DNA from 2 places in the Streptomyces sp. NPDC059788 genome. Region 1 is predicted to be linked to the other one. Evidence: riboswitches for the same ligand, from Rfam matches in the RefSeq annotation. Region 1 holds a riboswitch; the other holds the start of a gene.
The links. Region 1 has a riboswitch for S-adenosylmethionine ahead of thrC (threonine synthase). Riboswitches for the same ligand answer to the same signal wherever they lie in the genome.

Region 1 (7,046 bases):
GAAGCCTCCTATAGGGGTGGTGGTCGGGCGACGGGCGGGAGCAAGCGGCTTCGAAGAAGCCTCCTGTAGGGGTGGCGGCCGGGCGCGAGCGGCTCGGGGGAGCTTCCCCTTCGGGGGCCGGGCGGCAAACCGCGCCCGCCCGGACGGATGGACCGGCACTCCCCTGTACCGCCACCCAAACACAGAAGACCCGCGCCCCCACAAGGGGACGCGGGCCTTCGTACGCAGCAGTCGGTCGGCGCTTCAGCCGGCCACGCGGACCATGTCCGCCTGCGGCCCTTTCTGGCCCTGCGAGATCTCGAACTCGACCCGCTGACCCTCCTCAAGGGTGCGGTAACCGTCCATCTGGATCGCGCTGTAGTGGACGAAAACATCCGCACCACCGTCGACCGCGATGAAGCCGTACCCCTTCTCCGCGTTGAACCACTTGACGGTGCCCTGAGCCATGCCTAACTCCCCTATTACTGGCCCTTGCACAGGACCGCACTCCGCGGACCCGGGTCAGACCTCACCCCCCGACAGGAGGGGGTGTGCGCCGGAACGCGTCGACCGCCGCTGAATGTATCTGTCCAACTGCCCAGCGCAACAGGTCAGTCGGACGAGAATTCCGCTTGCGAACAATCGCAATTAAGCGGATAAAAGCCCTTACTCCAGGGCAAGTCGGGCCGGGCAAAGCTCACCAACGCGACAAATCATGTCCACACTTCGCGCACAACTTGCCGGGGTCTCATATGCGTTCGGCACGCGCTGGACGAGGGATCGCCTCAACTGTATCGCCTTTAACAACACGGAATCGCCCCGTCCGCATCGTGGCGGACGGGGCGATTCCAGCCGTTCGACCCCACAAGGGCCGAAAAAGATCCTCTACGGCGTCCCGGCGCTCAGCAGCCGCCGGCCACCGCCGGAATGATCGAGACGCCCGCGCCGTCCGGCGTCGGCGTCGCCAGGCCCTGCTCGAAGCGCACGTCGTCGTCGTTGACGTAGACGTTCACGAAGCGGCGCAGCTTGCCGGTGTCGTCCAGGACGCGGGCCGCGATGCCCGCGTGGTTCTTCTCCAGGTCCTGGATGACCTCGGAGAGGGTCGCGCCCTCGGCGGCGACCTCGGCCCGGCCTCCGGTGTAGGTGCGCAGGATGGTCGGGATGCGGACGTTGACGCTCATGGTGTTCTGCCTTCCAGCTTGCGGGAGGTGTACGTAGGGGCAGGCGCGGACCGGGGGCGTACCGGCGCGCGGGGTTGCGCGCGGCCGCGTGCGGGCGGGTGCCGCGTACGGGCGGGTACGGCCGCGCGCGGCGGTCAGCCGGCCAGACCGGCGGCGCGGAACGCGTCCAGGCTCGGCCGGATCGTGGCCGTGGGCCCGGTGGTCGGCGCGACCGCGTCCAGCGTCTTGAGCCCGTCGCCGGTGTTCAGCACGACGGTGGTCAGCGCCGGGTCGAGCAGACCGTCCTCGATCAGCTTCTTCGTCACGCCCACGGTCACGCCGCCGGCGGTCTCGGCGAAGATGCCTTCGGTACGGGCCAGCAGCTTGATCGCGTCGACCACCTGCGCGTCGTTGACGTCCTCGACCGCGCCGCCGGTGCGCCGGGCGATGTCGAGCACGTACGGACCGTCGGCCGGGTTGCCGATGGCCAGCGACTTCGCGATGGTGTCGGGCTTCTGCGGCCGTACGACGTCGTGACCGGCCTTGAAGGCGGTGGAGACCGGCGAGCAGCCCTCGGCCTGGGCGCCGAAGATCTTGTACGGCTTGTCCTCGACCAGCCCGAGCGCGATCAGCTCCTTCAGCCCCTTGTCGATCTTCGTGAGCTGGGAGCCGGAGGCGATCGGGATGACGATCTGGTCCGGCAGCTTCCAGCCGAGCTGCTCGCAGATCTCGTAGGCGAGGGTCTTGGAGCCCTCGCCGTAGTACGGGCGCAGGTTGACGTTGACGAAGCCCCAGCCCTCGCCGAGCGGATCGCCGATCAGCTCCGAGCAGAAGCGGTTGACGTCGTCGTAGTTGCCCTCGATGCCGACCAGCTCGCCGCCGTACACCGCGGCCATGACGACCTTGCCCGCCTCCAGGTCGTGCGGGATGAACACACAGGAGCGGAAGCCCGCGCGCGCCGCCGCGGCGCCGACCGCGCCCGCGAGGTTGCCGGTGGAGGAGCAGGACAGGGTGGTGAAGCCGAAGGCGCGGGCGGCCTCGACGGCGATGGCGACGACGCGGTCCTTGAAGGAGTGCGTCGGGTTGCCGGAGTCGTCCTTGACGTAGAGGCCGCCGGTGACGCCCAGCTCGCGGGCCAGGTTGTCGGCCTTGACCAGCTTGGTCAGGCCGGGGTTCAGGTTGGGCTTGTCCGCGACGTCGGCCGGTACGGGCAGCAGCGGCGCGTAACGCCAGATGCTGTTGGGGCCCGCCTCGATCCGCTTGCGCAGGCCCTCGGGGTCGCCGGCCGGCAGGTCGTACGCCACCTCCAGCGGTCCGAAACAGGACGCGCAGGCGAAGATCGGGCCGAGCTCGAAGCGCTCGCCGCACTCGCGGCAGGACAGCGCGGCGGCCGGGCCCAGGGAAACGGTGGCGGAAGTGGTGCTTTCAACGGATTGCACAGCCATGGAGGCGAGGCCCTTTCTCCTCATCTTCCTCGCGGCGCATCTCGCCACGAGACGGAATTGGCACCTTCCCTAGCCGGGAGCCTCGCGGGCCGCACGTGACGCGCGGCGACGGAGACCGGCTGGAGGGTTGCCGGGGCTTCAACGGGCCGTATCCCTCTGCCCCTCTGGATGAGCGGTATGGCGCTGGGCCGGGGCCCAGGCGTTTGTCGCGCCGACCCCGGCATGTCCGGGGCGATCGCGTTGTTCAAGACTGTAGCCGAAGGGCCGGGCGGTTGAGACAGTCGTCCGCACCGCGAGATGGATCACATCGCTGGTCCGGGAACGAAGGAGACGCGCACGTGCTGGAAGAGGTGGAGCGCTGGCTGGCCAGTCGGTCCTGGTCGGCCGCCGACCGCCCGCTCGACCGGCTGCTGGCCGCCAAGCGCGAGACAGGGCAGACGGTCTCCGTCGTGCTGCCGGCGCTCGACGAGGAGGCGACGGTCGGCGCGATCGTCGAGGCGATCCGTACGGAGCTGATGACGCCGGCGGTGCCGCTCGTCGACGAGCTGGTGGTGCTGGACTCCGGGTCCACGGACGGTACGGCGAAGGTCGCGGCCGAGGCGGGCGCGCGGGTGGTCCACCGGGACGAGGTGCTGCCGCGGCTGCCCGCGCTGCCCGGCAAGGGCGAGGTGCTGTGGCGCTCACTGCTGGTCACCGGCGGTGACATCGTCTGCTTCGTCGACGCGGACCTGCGCGAGTTCTCCGCCGGATTCGTCTCCGGCATCGTCGGCCCGCTGCTTACCGACCCCGGCGTGCAGTTCGTCAAGGGCATGTACGACCGTCCGCTGGGCGAGGCGGCGGGCCAGGGCGGCCGGGTCACCGAGCTGGTCGCCCGGCCGCTGCTGAACCTGCACTGGCCGCAGCTCGCCGGGTTCGTGCAGCCGCTGGGCGGGGAGTACGCGGCCCGCCGGTCGCTGCTGGAGCGGCTGCCGTTCCCGGTGGGGTACGGCGTGGAGCTGGGCCTGCTGGTCGACGCGCTGCACACGGCCGGTCTGGACGCACTGGCGCAGGTCGACGTCGGGGTGCGCAAGCACCGCCACCAGAGCGGCCAGGCGCTCGGCAGGATGGCCGCGGCGATCTACCGCACCGCGCAGCTGCGGCTGGCCCGCGGCCACCTGGTGCGCCCGCGGCTGACCCAGTTCGAGCGCGGCGAGGCCGGTTTCGTGGCCCGCACCACGGACGTGGACACCGAGGAGCGGCCGCCGATGGCGGAGATACCGGAGTACGCGGAGCGCCGCGCCGCCTGACGGCGGGCCCAGGCGTCTCCGAAACCGTGACGTTCCGCCTCTCCCGCGCACGTTTGAGCGCAGGGGCGGCGGGCTAGTCTCGCAACATGGTCTCCGAGCGTTCTGGTGCCCAGGTTCTCGTCGCGTCCAACCGCGGCCCGGTCTCGTACGCGAAGGGGGAGGACGGCGCGCTGACCGCCAAGCGCGGCGGTGGTGGGCTGGTCTCCGGGCTCTCCGCCATCGGCCCGGACGCCGGAGCGGTGTGGGTGTGCGCCGCTCTCGGGGACGGCGACCGCGAGGCCGCCCGGCGCGGCGGCGGCCATCTGGACCCCGCCGACACGGGCGGCCAGCACGTACGCATGCTGGACATCCCCGCCGACGTCTTCACCGACGCCTACAACGGCGTCGCGAACTCGGTGCTCTGGTTCGTCCACCACATGCTCTACCAGACGCCGCTGGAGCCCTCCTTCGACGACGGGTTCCGCGCGCAGTGGGCGTCGTACGAGGCGTACAACGCGGCCTTCGCGGACGCGCTCGCCGACGAGGCCGCGCCCGGCGCCGTGGTGCTCGTGCAGGACTACCACCTGACGCTGGTGCCGGGCTTGCTCCGCGCCCGCCGCCCCGACCTGCGCATCGGGCACTTCTCGCACACGCCGTGGGCGCCCGCCGACTACTTCCGGATGCTGCCGGACGACGTGGCCGGGGCGGTGCTGCGCGGGATGCTGGGCGGTGACCGGGCCGCGTTCCTCACGCGGCGCTGGGCCGACGCGTTCGCGGACTGCTGCGCCGCCGTGCTGGGCGCCGAGGTGACGCGCGGCGAGGACGGCGGGCCGAGCGTCACGCACGAGGGCCGTACGACCCGGCTGGGTGTGCACGGTCTGGGCGCCGACGCGGAGTTCCTGCGGGAGCGGGCGCACCGCCCGGACGTGGACGAGCGGCTGGCGGCGCTGCGCGAGCAGATCGGCGGCGAGGACCGCAGGACGATCGTCCGGGTGGACCGTACGGAGCTGTCGAAGAACATCGTGCGCGGGCTGCGCGCCTACCGGGCGCTGCTCACCGGACACCCCGAGTGGCGCGAGCGCGTCGTGCACGTCGCGTTCGCCTATCCGTCCCGGCAGGACCTGGAGGTCTACCGCGCGTACACCGCCGAGGTCGGGCGGCTGGCCGAGGAGATCAACGCCGAGTTCGGCACGCCGGGCTGGCAGCCGGTCGTGCTGCACGTGAAGGACGACTTCGCGCGGTCGCTGGCCGCCTACCGGATCGCCGACGTGGCGCTGGTCAACCCGATCAGGGACGGCATGAACCTGGTCGCCAAGGAGGTCCCGGTGATCTCGGAGGCGGGCTGCGCGCTGGTGCTGTCCCGGGAGGCCGGGGCGTACGCGGAGCTGGCCGACGACGCGGTCTGCGTCAATCCGTACGACGTCTCGGGCACCGCCCGCGCCCTGCACGAGGCGCTGTCCATGGAGGACGGCGAGCGGGCCGAGCGCACGAAGCGGCTGGCCGCGGCGGCCACCGCGCTGCCGCCGGACCGGTGGTTCCTCCAGCAGCTGCGGGCGCTGGAGCAGTAGCGGGACGGGCCGGCCCGCCGGGGGCGCGCCCCTCAGGCGGGCGGCACGCCGAGCCGGTCCGCGAGGCCGTGCAGCAGCGAGACGACGCCCGCCGGGCCGTCGACGACGAGGTCCGCCCGGCCGGCCAGCTCGGCGACCTCCGCGCTGCCGCTGCACACCAGCGTCCCGGCCAGACCGTCCGAGCGCAGTTTGTCCACGGCGGAGTAGGCGGCGAGGTCGCCGAGGTCGTCGCCCCCGTACAGGACGGTGGTGGCGCCGGTCTCGCGTACGTACTCGGCGAGCGCGACGCCCTTGTCCATGCCGGGCGGGCGCAGTTCGAGGACGTAGCGGCCCGGTTCGACGATGAGGCCGTGCCGTTCGGCGAGCGCGTACAGGGGCTCGCGCAGCAGCTCGAAGGCGGCCTGCGGGTCCTCGGCGCGGCGGGTGTGCACGGCGATGGCGCGGCCCTTGTCCTCCACCCACGAGTCGCGCCAGGCGCCCAGTTTGTCCAGGACGCCGGGGAGTTCGGCCTGTACGGCGGCGACGCCGGGGGGCGGCGCGGGGGCCCGTACCGTGCCGGTGACCGCGTCCCAGCGCTCGGCGCCGTAACCACCGAGGACCACGAGCCGTTGCAGGCCCGCCGCGTCCGCGAAGCCGCCGAGGCGGACCGCGACGCCGGCCGGGCGGCCGGTGATGACCACCAGCGAGCGCAGCAGCGGCGCGAGGCGGGACAGCGCGGCCACGGCGCCGGGGTGGGCGCGGGCCTTCTCGGGGTCGGGCACGATGTCGGCGAGCGTGCCGTCGAAGTCAAGAGCGATCACGGCGCTGCCGGGGCTGTCCAGCAGCGCGGCGAGGCCGTCCCGGCCCGCTTCGGTGACCGGCGTCGGCAAGGAGTTCGGGGGGCTGCCCATGGCGACGACATTACCGGGCGCGCGCGGGAGCGTGCCGGGCGTACGGACGCATCGGCGCACCACTGCGCCGCGGGCGGTCCGCGCGGGCCTGCCGGGCGCTCAGCGGCGGCTGCGCCGGGCCTCGCGGACGCGGCGCAGCCGGTTGACCGTGACGGGGTCGTGAGCGAGCGCGCGCGGGTCGTCCAGCAGCGCGTTCAGCAGCTGGTAGTAGCGGGTCGGTGAGATGCCGAGCCGCTCGCGGATGACCCGCTCCTTGGTGCCCGGGCGCGGCCAGGAGCGGCGCTCGACGCCGAGCACCGCCTCGTCCTGGGGGGACAGCGCTCCGGTGCCACCGCCTCCGGTGCCACCGTCGGTGCCGTCGCTCGTCATCATCCGTCCACGATAAGGCCGCGGTACGACAATCCCGCGCCCGTCCCCCGGCCGTCCCCGCCGCTCCCCCGCCGTTGCCCGGCGGCGGTCACTTGCCGGTGTTGTCCGCCTCGCTCGCCGCGTTCTGGATGTCGCTGAGCACGCCGGCCGGGTTGCCGTTGGCGCCCACCGCGGTGCCCATCTTCGCCTTGACGGTCTTGCTGACCATCGGCCAGGAGGTCTTGTCAGCGGGGTAGAACTCGGCGCTGCCCAGCTGGCGCAGGAAGCTGTGCAGCTTGGCGTACTTGTTGTCGGCGAGCATCGCGTGGGACCCGGAGGTGGTGACGGGCAGCAGCCCGTACTCGCCGGAGAAGTCCATGACGTTCTTCTC
Region 2 (7,046 bases), on a different contig from region 1:
TTACCTCCGTCCCGCGCGCCGCACCGGCCGCGAACTCCCCCGCGACATGACGAGCAGGACATGCCCCGCAGAACGCGCCGGGACGCACCTTCCGGACAAGTCATACGGACGGAACGTACGACTCAAGTACGGGCAAGTCGCTTGAGCAGCAGGGCGGATGCGACCGGCCGCGCCCCCGCCTTGGCGACCCCGTCGGCCACCTCCCGGTCCGTGGAGACCACCACCACCGGACGGCCGGGCGGCTCGGCCCGTACGAGCTGGCGGATCAGCTCGTCGGCCGTCACGCCCGGTTTGCTGAACAGCACCCGCACCCCGCGCGGCGGCGCGAGCAGCACCGGCGCGGCCAGTTCGGCGCCGTCGAAGACACAGGTCATCTCCGCGCCGGTCTGGGCGGCCAGCACCGCGAGGCCGCCCAGCAGCCGCAGCCGCTGCTTGTCCAACGGCATCGTGGGATAGCCGGTCTTGGTGACGTTGTAGCCGTCCACCACCAGGTGGGCCTGCGGCAGCGCCAGCAGCTGGTCCAGCAGGGCGGGGTCGGTCTCCGACAGCGCGCGCGTGGCGATGTCACGCGGCGTCATCTTGCCGGGGGTCACCGCGTCGACGGTGTCCGCCGGGTGTGTGTCGGCGGGCGGCAGCGCCAGTTCCCGGCGCAGCCCCTGCGCCGCGTCCAGGACGGTGTCCAGCAGCAGCCGCAGCCGCATGTCCTCGACGCTGCGTCCCTCGCGCGTGGCGCGGCGGCTGGCCTCCAGCGACGCCTCGGCCTCCGCGATACGGGCCTTGAGGCGGCGCGCCTCGCTGTCGGCCGCGGCCTTCTCCTGCGCGGCGGCGGTCCGTACGGACTCCACCTCGGCCGCGGCCTTGCGCGCCGCCGCCTCACCCCGTTTGACGTCGCTGAGCGCGCTGCGCAGCTTGCGCTGCAACGACTCGTTCTCCCTGCGCAGCCCTTCCAGGTCACCGCGGGTGCGGTCGGCCTCGGCGCGGGCCTGCGCGCGCGCCTGCGCCAGTTCCTCGCGCAGCGCGGCCAGCTCGCGTTCGGCCTCTTCGCCGGCCCGCTCGGCGCGAGCTCGCTGCGCCTCCTCGCCGGCCGCGGCGACCAGCTTGACCCAGCCCTCCGGGCGCAGCACATAGGCCGCCGCCGCCACATCGAGCGGGTCGGCGGCGGCGGGCGGGGTGCCGCTGTCCAGCGCCTCGGCCAGTTCCGGCTGGGCCTCGCGGAGCCGGCCCGCGATCCGCTGCCGGAAGACCGCGTCGTTCTCCAGCGCCGCGGCCATCGCGTTGCCCGCGAACTTGGCCCGGCGGCTGGGGGTGAACCGGGCGTACTGCCGCAGCGGCGGCGGAAGTTCGGCGACCGTCAGGCCGCCGAAGGACTCCGCCGTGAGCGCCACGACGCGGCGCCGCACGCCCTCGGGCAACGGACGGTCGAGCACCTCGTCCGCCTCGGCCGCACCGGCCTCGGCATCGTGCTCCGCCCCCGCAGGCCCTTCTGGACGCTCCACCACTGCTGCATCGCTCCGATCTCAGGCGCTCGACTCAGGCGCTCGCGCCCGGCCGGTCGACCAGCTCGATCTGGTCGACCGCGTTGCACCAGCGGCAGCGCACGGACTCGATGCTCTCACTGAGCACCTCGCGTTCCTCCACCTTCGGCTCCCCGGCGAGGTCGAGGTGCAGGTACTCCACGACCTCGGAGCGGCGGGTCACGTCGAAGCGCGTCAGATTGCCGCACAGCGTGCAGCGCCACCGGGTCCCGTCCGTCGGCATCGGAACAGCCATGGTGTGGTCCTCTTTCGTCGCTCGGGCGAGCGGGGCTCGTGCTGTCGTTCGGGGACTTCCCGCGGTGCGCCGTCGGACTGCGGAAGTACGCGGGGTACTGCCCGTTACCCTACGGCCTGACGCCCGTACGGCGTGGGCCCCGCCCGGGAGGCGGGACGCGGCGAGGCGCTCTGTCCCGATTGCCCCCATTGAGCCATGATCACTTCATGACGGCCCCGCCCCTGAAGCCCCGGACGCCCCGCGCCCGCCCGGCGCTGACCGTGTTCTCCCACATGACGAACGTCCTGATCGCCCTGTGCTGCGTGGTCTTCGTCATCGGACCGGCCTCGGGGCTGAACGGCATATACGGCACCGGCGACGCCGTCGTCCAGGCACAGACCGCCCACTTCGAACGCTGGGGCGTCATCCCGCGCGACCTGTGGAGCGGCTCCCCGCGCGCGCTGCTCACCCCGCTGACCGCCCTGTTCGTGCACGGCAGCTGGCTGCACCTGCTGGGCAACGTCCTGTTCCTGTACGTCTTCGGAGGCATGGCCGAGGCCCGCATGGGGCGCCTGCCGTTCACCCTCTTCTACCTCGTGACCGGCTACCTGGCGCTGCTGGGCTACGCGGCCGCGCACGCCTCGTCCGGCCAGACCCTGGTCGGCGCCTCCGGGGCGATCTCCGGCGTGCTGGGGGCGTTCCTGTTCCTCTTCCCCAAGGCCCGGGTCACCAGCATCTTCCCGTTCCTCTTCTTCCTGCCGCTGCGCTTCCCGGCGTGGATCGTGCTGCTGTTCTGGTTCGTCCTCCAGTGGATCGCCGCACAGCGCGACCCCGCCACCCCGGGCGTGGCCTACCTCGCCCACGTCGTCGGCTTCGCCACCGGCTTCCTGTACGCCTGGGTGCGGTACCGGCCGAGCCCCTGTCCGCCCGGGGCGAGCGGCGCGCCCCCCGGTAGTGTGGGGTGCGCCGGAACGGCGAAGCAGCAGGCGGCCGAGGGAGAGAGCCAACCGTGATCACTTCGATCGTGCTCATCAAGACCAGCGTGGACCAGATCCCGGAGATCGCGGAGAAGATCGCCGCGCTGGAGGGCGTCAGCGAGGTCTACTCGGTCACCGGTGCGCACGACCTGATCGCGATGGTGCGGGTGGCCGAGCACGACGACCTGGCGGACGTCATCCCCGGCCGGATCAGCAAGGTGCCGGGCGTGGCCTCCACCGAGACGCACATCGCGTTCCGTACGTACTCCCAGCACGACCTGGAAGCGGCCTTCGCGATCGGCCTGGACGCCTGACCCCGGCCACCCTCGCGTACGGCACCCGCGCCGCGGCGCCCGGACAGCGGAGCGCCGCGGCGGGGCGGACCAGTGGGACTACGCCGCGGTGTCCGGCACGCAGCGTCCGTCCTCGGTGCGGTAGCTCCACCGCGCACCGTCGGTGACCAGCTCCTTGACGGCCCGTACGAAGCGGTCCACGTGCTCGTCGGGGGTGCCGGCCCCGAAACTCACCCGGATGGCGTTCAGCGACTTCTCCCCCGGCGCCCCCTCGGGCGCGCCGCACGCGCCGGGGTCCTGCGACTCGGCGCCGAGCAGGGTCCGTACGAGCGGGTGCGCGCAGAACAGCCCGTCGCGCACGCCGATCCCGTACTCCGCCGAGAGCGCCGCCGCGAAGTGCGAGCTGTTCCAGCCCTCGACGACGAAGGACAGCACGCCCACCCGCGGCGCGTCGTCCCCGAACAGCGACAGCACGGTGACCTCGGGCACCTCGGCGAGGCCCGCCCGTACCCGCTCGACCAGCCGCTGCTCGCGGGCGACCAGGCTCTCGAAGCCCGCCTCGGTGAGCGCCTTGCAGGCCGCGGCGATGGCGTAGACGCCGATGACGTTGGGTGAGCCGGCCTCGTGGCGGGCCGCGGTGGTGTGCCACTCGACGTCCACCCCGCCGTCGGCGCGGCGCGCGACCGTACGGCTGGCGCCGCCGCCCGCGAGGTACGGCTCCGCGCCCTGGAGCCAGTCCGCGCGCCCGGCGAGCACGCCCGCCCCGAAGGGCGCGTACAGCTTGTGCCCGGAGAAGGCCACCCAGTCGACGTCCAGCTCCGCGATGTCGACCGGGTGGTGCGGGGCGAGCTGGGCGGCGTCCAGCACGATCCGCGCGCCGTGCGCGTGCGCCGCGGCGGCCAGTTCCCGTACGGGCCACAGCTCACCGGTCACGTTGGAAGCGCCCGTCACACAGACCAGAGCGTTGCTGTACGGCTCGCGCTCCGCGAGCGCCCGCTCCAGCGTGTCCACCGCCTGCCCCGGCGTGCGCGGCGCGTCGAGGTACGTCACCTCGACGTCCGCGCGCTGCTCCCAGGGCAGCAGCGACGCGTGGTGCTCGGTCTCGAACACGAAGACCCGGGTGTCCGCGGGCAGGACCGCGGCCAGCAGGTTGAGCGAATCGGTCGTCGAGCGGGTGAAGACCACCTGGTCTTCCTCCCGGCAGCCGAGGAAACCGGCGACCGACGCGCGGCTGTTCTCGAACAGGTCGGTGGACAGCTGCGAGAGGTAGCCCGCCCCGCGGTGCACGCTGCCGTAGTACGGGGCGTACGCGGCCACGTCGTCCCAGACGCGCTGGAGCGCCGGGGCGCTGGCGGCGATGTCCAGCGCCGCGTACTCGACCTCGCCGCCGGTGACGAGCGGGACCAGGACGTCCCGGCCGAGCACGGGCAGCGGGGCCGAGACGGCGGCATCGGTGGCGACAGCGGAAACAGGCATGGCGAACTCCCATGAGGGCAGGGCGAATTCGCTGCGGGGCGCGCACGCCGAAGCGGGGCCGGCCGACAGCGGTGAAAGGAAAAAGGGGGTGCGGAAAAGGGGCCCGTACGGCCCTAACGCATTCGCTGCATCATGAGAGATCTCCCTCAAGGACCAGGATCCCTGGCACGAGGGATCCGCGCTTGCCGCAGACCTCGCTGCCTGCGGCCTGGTCATCACCCGGGGCACCCCGCCACGGACGGAGGGTTGCCGGACAGCGGGCCGGGGCCGTAGTCGCTGTCACTCGTGACCTGGGCAGAATCATGCCACACGATCGAAGACGCGCAAGGCCCGGTCCGTATCCCGGACCGAGCCCTGCGTCACACCACCGCCGCTCTCAGGCGTTGCTGGCCGCCACCCACCGCTCCAGCGCCCGGCGGGCCGCGCCCGAGTCGATCGCCTCGGCGGCCTTGGCGATGCCCGCCGCGATCTGCTCGGTCAGCGGCGCCGCGGTCGGCTCCAGGGCCACCAGGGCCGCCGCCGAGTTGAGCAGCACCGCGTCGCGCACCGGCCCGGTCTCGCCGCCCAGCAGACGGCGGGCCACGTCCGCGTTGTACGAGGCGTCGGCGCCGCGCAGTGCCTCCACGGGCACCAGGCCGATGCCCACGTCCCGCGGGTCGAAGGTCTCCTCGCGTACGCCGCCGTCCCGGACGACCCAGACCTTCGACGTGGCCGTGGTCGTCAGCTCGTCCAGTCCGTCGTCGCCGCGGAAGACCAGCGCGCTGGAGCCGCGTTCGGCCAGCACGCCGGCCAGGATCGGCGCCATCCGCGCGTCGGCGACGCCGGTGGCCTGGGCGCGTACCTTCGCCGGGTTGGTCAGCGGGCCCAGCACGTTGAAGGTCGTACGGATGCCCAGCTCGCGCCGCGCGGGCGCCACGTGCCGCAGCGACGGGTGGAACTTGACCGCGAAGCAGAAGGTGATCCCGGCCTCCTCGGCGACCTCGACGACCCGGCGCGGGGTCAGGTCCAGGTTCACGCCCAGCTTCTCCAGCACGTCGGACGCGCCGCTGGCCGACGAGGCGGCGCGGTTGCCGTGCTTGACGACCTTCGCGCCGGTGCCGGCCACCACGATCGAGGACATCGTGGAGATGTTGACGGTCTTGGCGCCGTCGCCGCCGGTGCCCACGATGTCCACGCTCGGGCCCGGCACCTCGATGAGGTTGGCGTGCGCGTACATGGCCCGTACGAGACCGGAGATCTCCGCGACGGTCTCGCCCTTGGCCCGCAGCGCCACCGCGAACCCGGCGATCTGCGCGTCGCTGGCCTGGCCGCGCATGATCCGGTCCATCGCCCACGCGGTGTCGTCGGCGCCCAGGTCACGGCCCTGGAGGAGGGCGTCCAGCACACCCGGCCAGGTCTGGGCCGCCACGCTGTCGCCGCCATTCGGGGTCGCAACGTTCATGGTCCACACTCCTGGATTCGTGTCCTGCTGGTGCCGAAACCCTATCCGGCGCCGTGCCATGCCGAAGGGCCCCGTCCGATGTACGGAGGGGGCCCTCTGGGTGGCGTACTTACGCGGTGGTGCAGCCGTGCTTCACACGGCGGGGATCAGTGGTGGCCGTGGCCGCTGGTGATCTCCTTGTACTCCTCCGGGGTCGGCTTCGGGATGACGTTGTCCTCGCCGTAGTAGCCCTTGGAGAGCTTGGCGCGGAGCTTGGTCGTCCGCTTGACCTTCCGCTCGACACCGTTCTCGTCGACCTCCGGGCCGATCTCGAACACCTTGGGCTGCTCGTGCTGGGTGAGCGTGTGCAGCTGCTCCTGGTTGAGCGGCTCGTGCACCTCGATGAACTCACCGTGCGGCAGCCGCTTGATGATGCCGGACTCGCGTCCGTGCAGCACCTTGTCGCGGTCCCGGCGCTGGAGGCCCAGGCAGATCCGCTTGGTGACGATGAAGGCCACCACCGGCCCGACGAAGAAGCCGATCCGGACGAACCAGGTCAGCGAGTTCAGCGACAGGTGGAAGTGGGTGGCCCACAGGTCGTTGCCGCCGCCGATCAGCATGATGAGGTAGGCGGTCAGCCAGGCCACACCGAAGCCGGTACGGGTCGGGGCGTTGCGCGGGCGGTCCAGGATGTGGTGCTCGCGCTTGTCGCCGGTGACCCAGGACTCGACGAACGGGTAGACCGCGATCGCCACCAGCACCAGCGGGAAGATCAGGATCGGGATCAGCACACCGAAGTTGATGGTGTGGCCCCAGATGTCCCACTCCCAGCCGGGCATCACTCGGACCAGACCCTCGGCGAAGCCCATGTACCAGTCGGGCTGGGCGCCGGTGGACACCTGGTCGGGCCGGTACGGGCCGATGGCCCACACCGGGTTGATGCTGGCGACCGCCGCGATCACCGAGATCACGCCGAAGACCAGGAAGAAGAAGCCTCCGGCCTTGGCCATGTAGACCGGCAGCAGCGGCATGCCGACGACGTTCTTGTTGGTCTTGCCGGCACCCGGGAACTGCGTGTGCTTGTGGTAGAAGACCAGGATCAGGTGCGCCACCAGCAGACCCAGCATGATG

Region 2: another riboswitch for S-adenosylmethionine. It lies ahead of ACFV57_RS29560 (aminotransferase class V-fold PLP-dependent enzyme); the one in region 1 lies ahead of thrC (threonine synthase).

The regions. Positions count from the first base shown of each region.
Region 1 covers NZ_JBHWHY010000009.1:47,959-55,004, forward strand. Annotated here, with positions in the region: gene ACFV57_RS10205 (cold-shock protein) at 244-447, opposite strand; gene ACFV57_RS10210 (MoaD/ThiS family protein) at 882-1,160, opposite strand; gene thrC (threonine synthase) at 1,295-2,584, opposite strand; SAM riboswitch class I at 2,602-2,759, opposite strand; gene ACFV57_RS10220 (glucosyl-3-phosphoglycerate synthase) at 2,923-3,870, shown strand; gene ACFV57_RS10225 (trehalose-6-phosphate synthase) at 3,957-5,417, shown strand; gene otsB (trehalose-phosphatase) at 5,450-6,307, opposite strand; gene ACFV57_RS10235 (DUF3263 domain-containing protein) at 6,407-6,676, opposite strand; gene ACFV57_RS10240 (extracellular solute-binding protein) at 6,765-7,046, opposite strand, start outside.
Region 2 covers NZ_JBHWHY010000038.1:44,130-51,175, forward strand. Annotated here, with positions in the region: gene ACFV57_RS29540 (NYN domain-containing protein) at 123-1,499, opposite strand; gene ACFV57_RS29545 (hypothetical protein) at 1,531-1,770, opposite strand; gene ACFV57_RS29550 (rhomboid family intramembrane serine protease) at 2,043-2,762, shown strand; gene ACFV57_RS29555 (Lrp/AsnC ligand binding domain-containing protein) at 2,759-3,040, shown strand; gene ACFV57_RS29560 (aminotransferase class V-fold PLP-dependent enzyme) at 3,119-4,495, opposite strand; SAM riboswitch class IV at 4,669-4,786, opposite strand; gene trpD (anthranilate phosphoribosyltransferase) at 4,872-5,936, opposite strand; gene ACFV57_RS29570 (cytochrome bc complex cytochrome b subunit) at 6,083-7,046, opposite strand, start outside.